DNA from 4 places in the Pseudarthrobacter sp. R1 genome. Region 2 is predicted to be linked to each of the others. Evidence: riboswitches for the same ligand, from Rfam matches in the RefSeq annotation. Region 2 holds a riboswitch; each other region holds the start of a gene.
What was found. Region 2 has a riboswitch for thiamine pyrophosphate ahead of thiD (bifunctional hydroxymethylpyrimidine kinase/phosphomethylpyrimidine kinase). Riboswitches for the same ligand answer to the same signal wherever they lie in the genome.
Positions count from the first base shown of each region.

Region 1: linked by a shared signal. The riboswitch ahead of M8J71_RS13865 (FAD-dependent oxidoreductase) and the one ahead of thiD (bifunctional hydroxymethylpyrimidine kinase/phosphomethylpyrimidine kinase) in region 2 are both predicted to bind thiamine pyrophosphate.
Region 3: linked by a shared signal. The riboswitch ahead of M8J71_RS03430 (ECF transporter S component) and the one ahead of thiD (bifunctional hydroxymethylpyrimidine kinase/phosphomethylpyrimidine kinase) in region 2 are both predicted to bind thiamine pyrophosphate.
Region 4: linked by a shared signal. The riboswitch ahead of thiC (phosphomethylpyrimidine synthase ThiC) and the one ahead of thiD (bifunctional hydroxymethylpyrimidine kinase/phosphomethylpyrimidine kinase) in region 2 are both predicted to bind thiamine pyrophosphate.

Region 1 is NZ_JAMKFI010000008.1:646,275-648,466, forward strand. It holds gene M8J71_RS13855 (RNB domain-containing ribonuclease) at 1-472, opposite strand, end outside; gene thiE (thiamine phosphate synthase) at 533-1,270, opposite strand; TPP riboswitch at 1,298-1,416, shown strand; gene M8J71_RS13865 (FAD-dependent oxidoreductase) at 1,409-2,192, shown strand, end outside.
Region 2 is NZ_JAMKFI010000008.1:1,278,205-1,280,396, forward strand. It holds gene M8J71_RS16885 (ribonuclease E/G) at 1-641, shown strand, start outside; TPP riboswitch at 801-898, shown strand; gene thiD (bifunctional hydroxymethylpyrimidine kinase/phosphomethylpyrimidine kinase) at 906-2,192, shown strand, end outside.
Region 3 is NZ_JAMKFI010000004.1:71,961-74,152, forward strand. It holds gene M8J71_RS03415 (DUF4383 domain-containing protein) at 1-125, opposite strand, end outside; gene M8J71_RS03420 (hypothetical protein) at 247-456, opposite strand; gene M8J71_RS03425 (heme-degrading domain-containing protein) at 564-1,106, opposite strand; TPP riboswitch at 1,179-1,319, shown strand; gene M8J71_RS03430 (ECF transporter S component) at 1,385-2,008, shown strand; gene M8J71_RS03435 (ABC transporter ATP-binding protein) at 2,008-2,192, shown strand, end outside.
Region 4 is NZ_JAMKFI010000008.1:968,373-970,564, reverse strand. It holds gene M8J71_RS15290 (amidohydrolase family protein) at 1-874, opposite strand, end outside; TPP riboswitch at 951-1,058, shown strand; gene thiC (phosphomethylpyrimidine synthase ThiC) at 1,053-2,192, shown strand, end outside.

The sequences.
Region 1 (2,192 bases), 630 kb from region 2:
TCACCTCGGCGGCGCTGTCCAGGCGGAAGTCCCAGACGAACGCCGAGCAGTCCTGCCCGGGAAGGAGGCTCCCGGCCTGTTCGCTGATGACTTCCGGATGCAGCGGGATCCGGCCGTCGGGGGCATAGAACGTCTGGCCCCGGCGGCGCGTTTCAGCGTCCAGGGGCCCGCCGGGGGCCACAAACGCGGGCACATCGGCGATAGCGTACAGCACGTGGTAGCCGTCGCCGTCGGCTTCAATAAACAGCGCCTGGTCCAGGTCGGTGGACGACGCCGGATCGATGGTGATGAATTCGACGCCGGTGAGGTCGTAAGTAGGGAGCTGCAGGGATTCGACTGCCGCTTTCGCGTCAGCCACCGCCTCCTCGGGGTAGGTGCCCGGCAGCTCCAGCTCGGTCCTCAGGGCACTCAGCGCTTCCTCAAGCGCGTTGTTGTGCTCGTGGACGTTGGGGGCCAGCCGATGGTGTGACACGAAAATCAGCCTAGCCGGAATTGGGGCCATAGTGCAGGCATCGGGCCCGGAGCGGCGTTGTCAGGAGTTTGGGGCATCCAGGGCGGCGAGCAGTGCAGCAGCGGCGGCTGCTGGATCGCCCGCTTCCGTAATGGCCCGGACCACCACTATCCTGCGTGCGCCTGCGTCCACCACCTGCTCCACGTTGCCATGGTCAATGCCGCCGATCGCGAACCAGGGAACACCGCCGTCGGACTGCCCTTCCTGCTCCGCCGGCCGGGCAGCTTCGGCGGCATACTTCACCAGCTCCAGTCCCACTGCTGCCCGCCCCGGTTTGGTGGGGGTTGCCCACACTGGTCCCACGCAGAAGTAGTCCAGCCCGGCGGGGCGGGCGGCCGCACCGAGCGCCGCGTCCACCTGGGCCGGGGTGTGGCTGGACAGGCCGATGGCGGCGTTGCCGTTCAGCAGGGTGCGTGCAGCGTCCAGGGGCAGGTCCTTTTGGCCGATGTGGAAGACAGGTGCCCCGGACAGCACCGCGATGTCGGCACGGTCGTTGACAGCCCAGAGCCGGCCGTGCCGCTCTGCCGCTTCCTTGAGCACCGCCAGGAGTTCCAGCTCCTCTGCTGCCTCGATGGTCTTGTCGCGCAGCTGGATGATGTCCACCCCGCCGGCGAACGCTGCGTCCACAAACTGGTCGAAGTCGCCGCGGTCCCTGCGGGCGTCGGTGCAGAGGTAGAGGCGGGCGGCGTTGACGCCGTTGCTGATCTTGGCGCTGCTGAGGACGTCGGTGCCGGCGGCAGGGGTGTGGGACACATTCATGGGGGAAAGCCTAGTTCCTCTACACTGGCCTCGTACTGCGGGAGCCCGCGGCAGCTGTCACAAAGCGCCGGGCTGAGAGGGCGTCAGAGCCGACCGCTTGACCTGATCCGGCTAATACCGGCGTAGGGAAGGAGACAGATGGGCGCAGCATCAGAGCCCCCGACCGTGGACGCGGCCGACACCATCCATGCTGATGTGGCGGTGATCGGCGGCGGCGTGATCGGCCACGGTATCGCGTGGGAGGCGAAGCGTTCCGGCCGTTCCGTGGTGGTGATCGATGACGCACCGGGTTCGGGGGCCAGCTGGGCGGCCGCCGGGATGCTTGCCCCGGTGAGCGAGCTGCACTACCAGGAGGAGGATCTCCTGGAATTCATGCTGGATGCCTCGGCCCGCTGGCCGGCTTTTGCCGCCGGCCTCACCGAAGCGTCGGGAACAGATCCGGGATACATTACGACGCCGACCCTCGCCGTGGGTGCCGACGCCGCCGACCGCCGCGCCCTGATGGACCTCCGCGCCGTTCAGCAGGCCAGCGGCCTGTCCGTAGAGCCGCTGACCGTCCGGGACGCGCGACAGCGGGAACCCCTGCTCAGCCCGGGGATCGCCTGCGCCCTGGACACTCCGGCCGACCACCAGGTGGACCCGCGGCTGTTGGTGGCGTGCCTGCAGGCCGCCTTGGCTCATGGCACGGATGGCGGACGCGGGGACAGAGACAAAGGTGCGGGACGCGGCACTGCGGCAGCCGGCTTCGTCGGCGGTATTGCGGTAGCGGCCAAGGCAACCGGGCTGCTGTGGCGCGGGGGAGCTGTTGCCGGCGTGCGCCTGGCGGACGGGGGAACCGTGCTGGCCGCCGAAACAGTGGTGGCGAACGGGCTGCACGCGGCAGCTCTTGAAGAGCTGCCGCCAGGGCTGAACCTGCCACTGC
Region 2 (2,192 bases):
CCCTTGCCAACATTGCCGCCGCCGCGCATGCAGCCCACCTGCACGACGACGAAGTGGCGGCGGCCAAGCAGGCGGCCGCCACCCAGCCTGCCGCTGCCTCCGCAGCCGAAGCTGCGAAGCGTGACGACGAAGCGCGCCAGGCTGCCGTGCTGACCTTCGGCGGCGAGAAGGTGGTGCTGCCGTTCGTTGAGCACGCTGAAGAGCAGCCGCAGAAGCCTGCCCTGACCTTGGACCGGCTTGCGGAGGCCTTCGCCCACCTTGGCCAGCCGGCACCTGCCGAAGACCAGCCCGAGCAGGCAGAACCGGAGCAGAAGCCGGTGGAGCCCGTGGAATCGGCGGCGCCCGTACAGGCGCCCGCAGCTGCAGCACCGGCGAAGGACTACAGCGACCACACGCTGGAGCAGTCCCGGCAGCGCCGGCCGCGGCGCAACCGCAGTGCCAGCCGTGCCCAGGGAGCTGCCAACGAAACCACTGTGCAGCATCACGAAAACGTGGCGTCAGCCGGCACGGGGCATACCCACGAGGCGAAGGCCCCCGAACCGGCCGGTGCCGGCGGCTCCAGTGACGGCAATGCCGGCACCGTGAAGCCGGCCGAGGCGCCCATCATCCTGGGCGTCGGGGTTCCGGCCTCGGAGCTCTAAGCGTCCCCGGCAAGTAAATGCCCGGCCAGCCACAACAGGGCCGGCCGGGCATTTTCGTGTGTAAGGCCAGCGATGCAACGGCAGTGCGGCATTTCAAGGCACGGCGCCGGGTCGCAATGTGTCACCTTCGGCCTGCGCCAGGCAAAAAAGCTAGGCTGGGGAACCGACACGGGGTGCCGCGCAGAGAGCCGGCTGAGATTCACACCCGTTGAACCTGTCCGGCTAGCACCGGCGAAGGGATGTCTCTTGTCTACGACCCTTGTAATGCCCACTGCCACCTCGGCAACATTTCCTGCGGCACCGACACGCCCGGGCAGGCCCGTACCCCGGGTCCTTTCCATAGCAGGCTCCGACCCTTCCGGCGGCGCCGGTATCCAAGCCGACCTTAAGAGCATTGCCGCGCTGGGCGGCTACGGGATGGCTGCCATTACGGCCCTGACCGCCCAGAACACCCGCGGAGTCCGGTCCGTTCATGTGCCGCCCGCAGCGTTCCTGAGCGAGCAGCTGGATGCGGTCAGTGACGACATCGGCATCGACGCTGTGAAAATTGGAATGCTGGGCAGTGCCGAGGTGATCGAGGCAGTGGCGGCATGGCTCCGGAAGGTGCGCCCCGCCGTCGTGGTCCTGGACCCGGTGATGGTCGCCACCAGCGGTGACCGGCTCCTGGAAGAATCTGCCGAAGCGGCACTGCGCGGGCTTCTTCCGCTGGCCCACCTCATCACCCCCAATCTGGCGGAGCTTGCCATGCTCGTTGGCGGCGAACTGCAGGACACCTGGGCCGGGGCGCTGGAACAGGGCCGCGCCCTCGCCGCTGCCACCGGCGCCATTGTGCTGGTCAAGGGCGGCCACCTGGACGGCGACGAGTGCCCCGATGCGTTGGTTAACACCACGGGCCTTCTGTCCGATGAAGTAGTGGTGGTGCCGGGGGAGCGGGTGGCAACGCGGAACAGCCATGGCACTGGCTGTTCACTGTCCTCCGCCATGGCAACGGCACAGGCACGCCTGGGGGACTGGGAGGCTTCCCTCCGTGAAGTCAAACCCTGGCTGGCCGGCGCGCTGGAGGCATCGGGAACACTGGAGGTGGGAACAGGCAACGGGCCGGTGCACCACTTCCACCACCAGCAGCCGGTGCTATCTGAAGGGAGCTTCGCCGCAATACTCTGGCGCGAGGCGCAGCAGGACCTGGACGACATCCATGCCCTGGACTTCATCCGCAACCTGGCCTCGGGCAGCCTGGGCGAGAAGGAGTTCGCGTACTACCTCGCGCAGGATGCCATCTACCTCAACGGCTATTCGCGCGTGCTGGCCAGGGCCAGTGCACTGGCACCCACCGAGGCGGAGCAGCTCTTCTGGGCGGCCTCTGCCCGGCAGTGCCTCGAAGTCGAGTCCGAGCTGCACCGCTCCTGGCTGGGCACGCGAACCGTGCAGCCCGGGCTTGGCCCTGTTACGAAGTCCTACGTGGACCACCTGACGGCGGCATCGGCGTCGGGCAGTTATGCGGTCCTGGCGGCGGCCGTTTTGCCCTGCTTCTGGCTCTACGCCGAGGTGGGA
Region 3 (2,192 bases), on a different contig from region 2:
TCATAATTACTGGTAATCCCGGGGACGAACCCCAGGACACCCACCAGGAGGAAGAGGGCGCCCGTTGCAAGCGCTGCCTTCTGCAGGCCGGTCCTTGCTCCGGTGGCCCGGGTGCTGACTGTCATTGTCCTGTCTCCTCAAAAGCCGGGAGACAACATAGTAAGCATGGTTACTAATAAAAGCTAAGTACACTTCTCATCTGCTGGTCGGCCGGCATGCGGCAACCCCGGCAACCGGTGGTGGTGCTCACCCCTCCGAGGTACTCCACAGATAGGGGTTGGCATGGTGTCCGCCGCGGCGGCCGTGCTCGTACCCTTGCTGCCAGGCCTTCCCGACGGCGGACACAAGTTCCGCCAGCAGGGGATAGTAGGGGTGGTCCGGGCCGATATAGATCATTTCCTCGGCGGCCTTGTCCACCGCCGCGCGCACTTGGTTTTCGGCTGCAGGACCGATCATGGCGTCCTCCTGTTTGGAACTCCGGCCGCTCGCCTTGAATGTACTCCCGGCATTCGTGAGGAGTCCATAGTCCGCGTTGATGCTGCAGTCAGTCCGCCGACTCGAAGTCAGTCCGCACGCATGGAACCAAGGATCTCGCGCAGGGCCTGTACCACCAGGTCATGGTCCTGCACCTGGGGAAGCCCTGAGACAGTCACTGTTGCGACTGCGCCCACCCCCGTGACGTACACCGGGAAGGACCCGCCGTGCGCCGCATACCGGCTCTGATCGAACCAGGCGTTGTCCTCGATCCGTCCGCCCTTGAGCCGGGCGCGCAGCCCCACCAGGAGGGAAGGCACCTCGTACCGTGCGGCCGTGCGCTGCTTCCCACGGATCCAGTGCTCGTTGTCCGGCGTGGCGCCGGGCAGCGCCACATGGAACAGGACCTGTTCACCCTTGGTGATGTCAATCGCGATGGGAAACTGGCCCTCCTTGCCCAGCTCCACAAGCAGCAACCCAAGGTTCAGTGCATCGTCCAGCGAGAAGCCGGGAAACTGGAGCTCGTGGATTTCGCCTTCGATCCGGGCGATGAGCGCTTGCAGGGATCCTTCCTGCTGGATGGCATCGGAATCCGGATCGAACTCGGTCACATGCTGGGAATTGGCAGTCATGGCCCACAATCTACCCCTCCTCCGGTGTAAACTGGACCCCGCCCACAAGGGCGATTATTTACCGACAGAATCATTCAACGACAGGGGAGCGCCGCCGTCGGGCATCACTGGCCATGCCAGGGACCGCAGGTGGGCGCTGAGAGTGCGGATAGCCGCAGACCCTCGAACCTGATCCGGTTAGTACCGGCGCAAGGGAGTCGAGTTCTCGAAGTGTGCGGCAACGGCGGCAGCGCCGGTTGAAGTATCCACTTTCCCCTCCTGTTCCTCAGGAGGATCGCATGGCAACGACAGCAATCAAGAAGACCACCGGCAAGTCCTGGCGCGTTGTGGACATCGTGGTGGCAGCCCTCATCGCCATCGCCGGCGGCGTTATTTTCTGGGCCTGGTCGCAAGGCGCAGCCGCAGTCTCGGCACCTATGAACGCCGTTTATCCGCCGCTTACCGGCTTGTTGGCGGGCGGCTGGATGATCCCCGCGGTGCTGGGCATGCTCATCATCCGCAAGCCGGGCGCCGCACTGTTCTGCGAGACCGTGGCCGCCACCGGCGAACTGCTCATGGGCTCGCAGTACGGCGCCTCGGTGCTGTTCTCCGGGTTTGTCCAGGGCCTGGGCGCCGAGATCATCTTCGCGATCTTCGTGTACCGGAAGTTCAACCTGCCGGTATCCCTGCTCGCCGGCGCCGCTGCCGGACTTTTCTGCGGCCTGAACGATTCCTTCGCGCCCTGGGGCTGGAACATCGCCTACTCCAGCGGGGACAAGCTGGCCTACATCATCTTCACTGCCATTTCCGGCGCCGTCATCGCAGGAGCCCTGTCCTGGATCGCCACCCGCGGCCTGGCGAGGACCGGCGTCCTGAGCTCCTTTGCGTCACGCAAGGCAGCATCGGAGCCCGTCTTCTCCTGATGACTGCTCCTTCCCTCCACGGCTCTGCGGTGGCGGCGCGGCCGGCTGCGGTCACCGCCCGCGGCTGGGGCTGGCGGCACGCCGGGCGGTCCAAGCCGGCCGTCCGCGCCCTCGACCTGGACATCCAGCCGGGTGAACGCGTCCTGCTGCTGGGCCCGTCCGGCGCAGGCAAGTCCACGCTCCT
Region 4 (2,192 bases), 310 kb from region 2:
CGGCGATCCTGCCGTGCCGGATGACGCTCCCGGCATCGGTGCCGGCATAGATCTGCACCCCTGCTTCGTACGCCTCCAGCACCCGTTCCGCGCGGCGCTCCCACAGTGCCCGCATGTGGGCCGCGTACCGGGGGAACTTCGGCTCTGCCTGGGCGGCGATGTCCGGAAACGTGGCGATGTTGATGAGGGTGGGCACGATGGGAACGCCCTGCTCGACGAACCTGGGGAAGTGCCGTGGCAGGAGCCCGGTGGCATGTTCGATGCAGTCGATCCCCGCGTCCAGCATCTGGTCGAGGGTCTCTTCGCCAAAGCAGTGGGCGGTGATCCGGGCGCCTTCGTCGTGCACCGCCTGCACGGCGTCCCCGACGGCGGCGGCGGGAAACGACGGTGCCAGGTCACCGGCGCCGCGGTCGATCCAGTCCCCGACGAGCTTGACCCAGCCGTCACCGTCGCGGGCCTGCTTCCGGACAGCTTCCACCAGGCCGTCCGGTTCAACTTCCTCGGCGAAGCCCCGCAGATACCGCCGGGTCCGGGCAACATGCCTGCCGGCGCGGATGAGTACGGGGGCGTTCCGGCTGCCCTGAAGGAACCGCGTATCTGCAGGGGAACCTGCGTCCCGCGCCAGCAGTGTTCCAGCGTTCAGGTCGGTGCTGGCCTGTTCTTCCGCAACTGCTGCCTCCACTGCGCCACCGGGCCCGAGCCCGATGTGGCAGTGGGCATCCACGAACCCCGGCAGGACCCAGCCTTCCAGCACCCGGTCCGGCACCTGCTGCGGGCGCGTAAAGGTCAACAGCCCGTCAACGGACCATAGGCCACGACGCTCGCTGTCCGGCCCGGCAAGCACCGGGCCGCTGAATTCGATGATCTCCGGCATTGGACTCCTTTTCCCGCCAGTCAGGCTAGCACCGGCCATGTGACAAGCCCCTCCCGAAAGGCTGTGGTAGCTTTCTTCCTGACCACACGGGTGCCCCTGCAGGGGCTGAGATCGGGCTGACGCAGCCTGCGACCGTTGAACCTGTCCGGGTAATGCCGGCGAAGGAAGTGAGTAATCCTTGAGTACACCATTTACACCGTTGAATCCTGCCCACATTCCGTCAAGCGGGGCGGAAGGCGGCCAGGACCAGGCTTCTGTCACGCAGTCGCTGAAGTCCCAATCCCTGGCCTTTGTCCGCGATGAAGCAGCCGGGATACAGGTGCCCGTTACGGAGATAGCCCTGGCACCTTCACCCAACGGCGATTCCAACGGCCCGTTTCGCATCTACCGCACTGCCGGCCCCGGGAGCGACCCCGTCTGCGGCCTCAACCCTTTCCGCTCCGCATGGATAGAAGCGCGCGGCGACACGGAAACCTATGGCGGCCGTGGACGGAACCTGCTCGACGACGGCCGCTCGGCTGTCCGCCGCGGTGCCGCCAGCGCGGAGTGGAAGGGCCCCCGCCCGGTGCCCCGCCGCGCCGTCGGAGGCCGGACGGTGACGCAAATGCACTACGCGCGGCAGGGCGTCATCACCCCCGAAATGCGCTTCGTGGCACTGCGGGAGAACTGCGACGTGGAACTGGTGCGCAGCGAAGTGGCAGCCGGCCGGGCGATCATTCCGAACAACATCAATCATCCCGAGTCGGAACCCATGATCATCGGCAAGGCTTTCCTGGTAAAGATCAACGCCAACATCGGCAACTCGGCGGTCACCAGTTCCATCGCCGAAGAAGTGGACAAGCAGCAGTGGGCCACACAGTGGGGCGCAGACACCGTGATGGACCTTTCCACCGGCGACGACATCCACACCACCAGGGAATGGATCATCCGCAACTCGCCGGTTCCGATCGGCACCGTCCCCATCTACCAGGCCCTGGAGAAGGTCAACGGCGAAGCGAACGCGCTGACCTGGGAGATCTTCCGCGACACCGTCATTGAACAGTGCGAACAGGGCGTGGACTACATGACCATCCACGCCGGCGTCCTGCTCCGGTACGTTCCCCTGACCGCCAAACGGGTGACCGGTATCGTGTCCCGCGGCGGATCAATCATGGCCGGCTGGTGCCTTGCCCATCACCGGGAAAACTTCCTCTACACGCACTTCGACGAGCTCTGCGAAATCTTCGCACGGTACGACGTCGCGTTTTCATTGGGCGACGGCCTGCGGCCGGGGGCGACGGCCGATGCCAACGATGCAGCGCAATTCGCCGAACTGGAC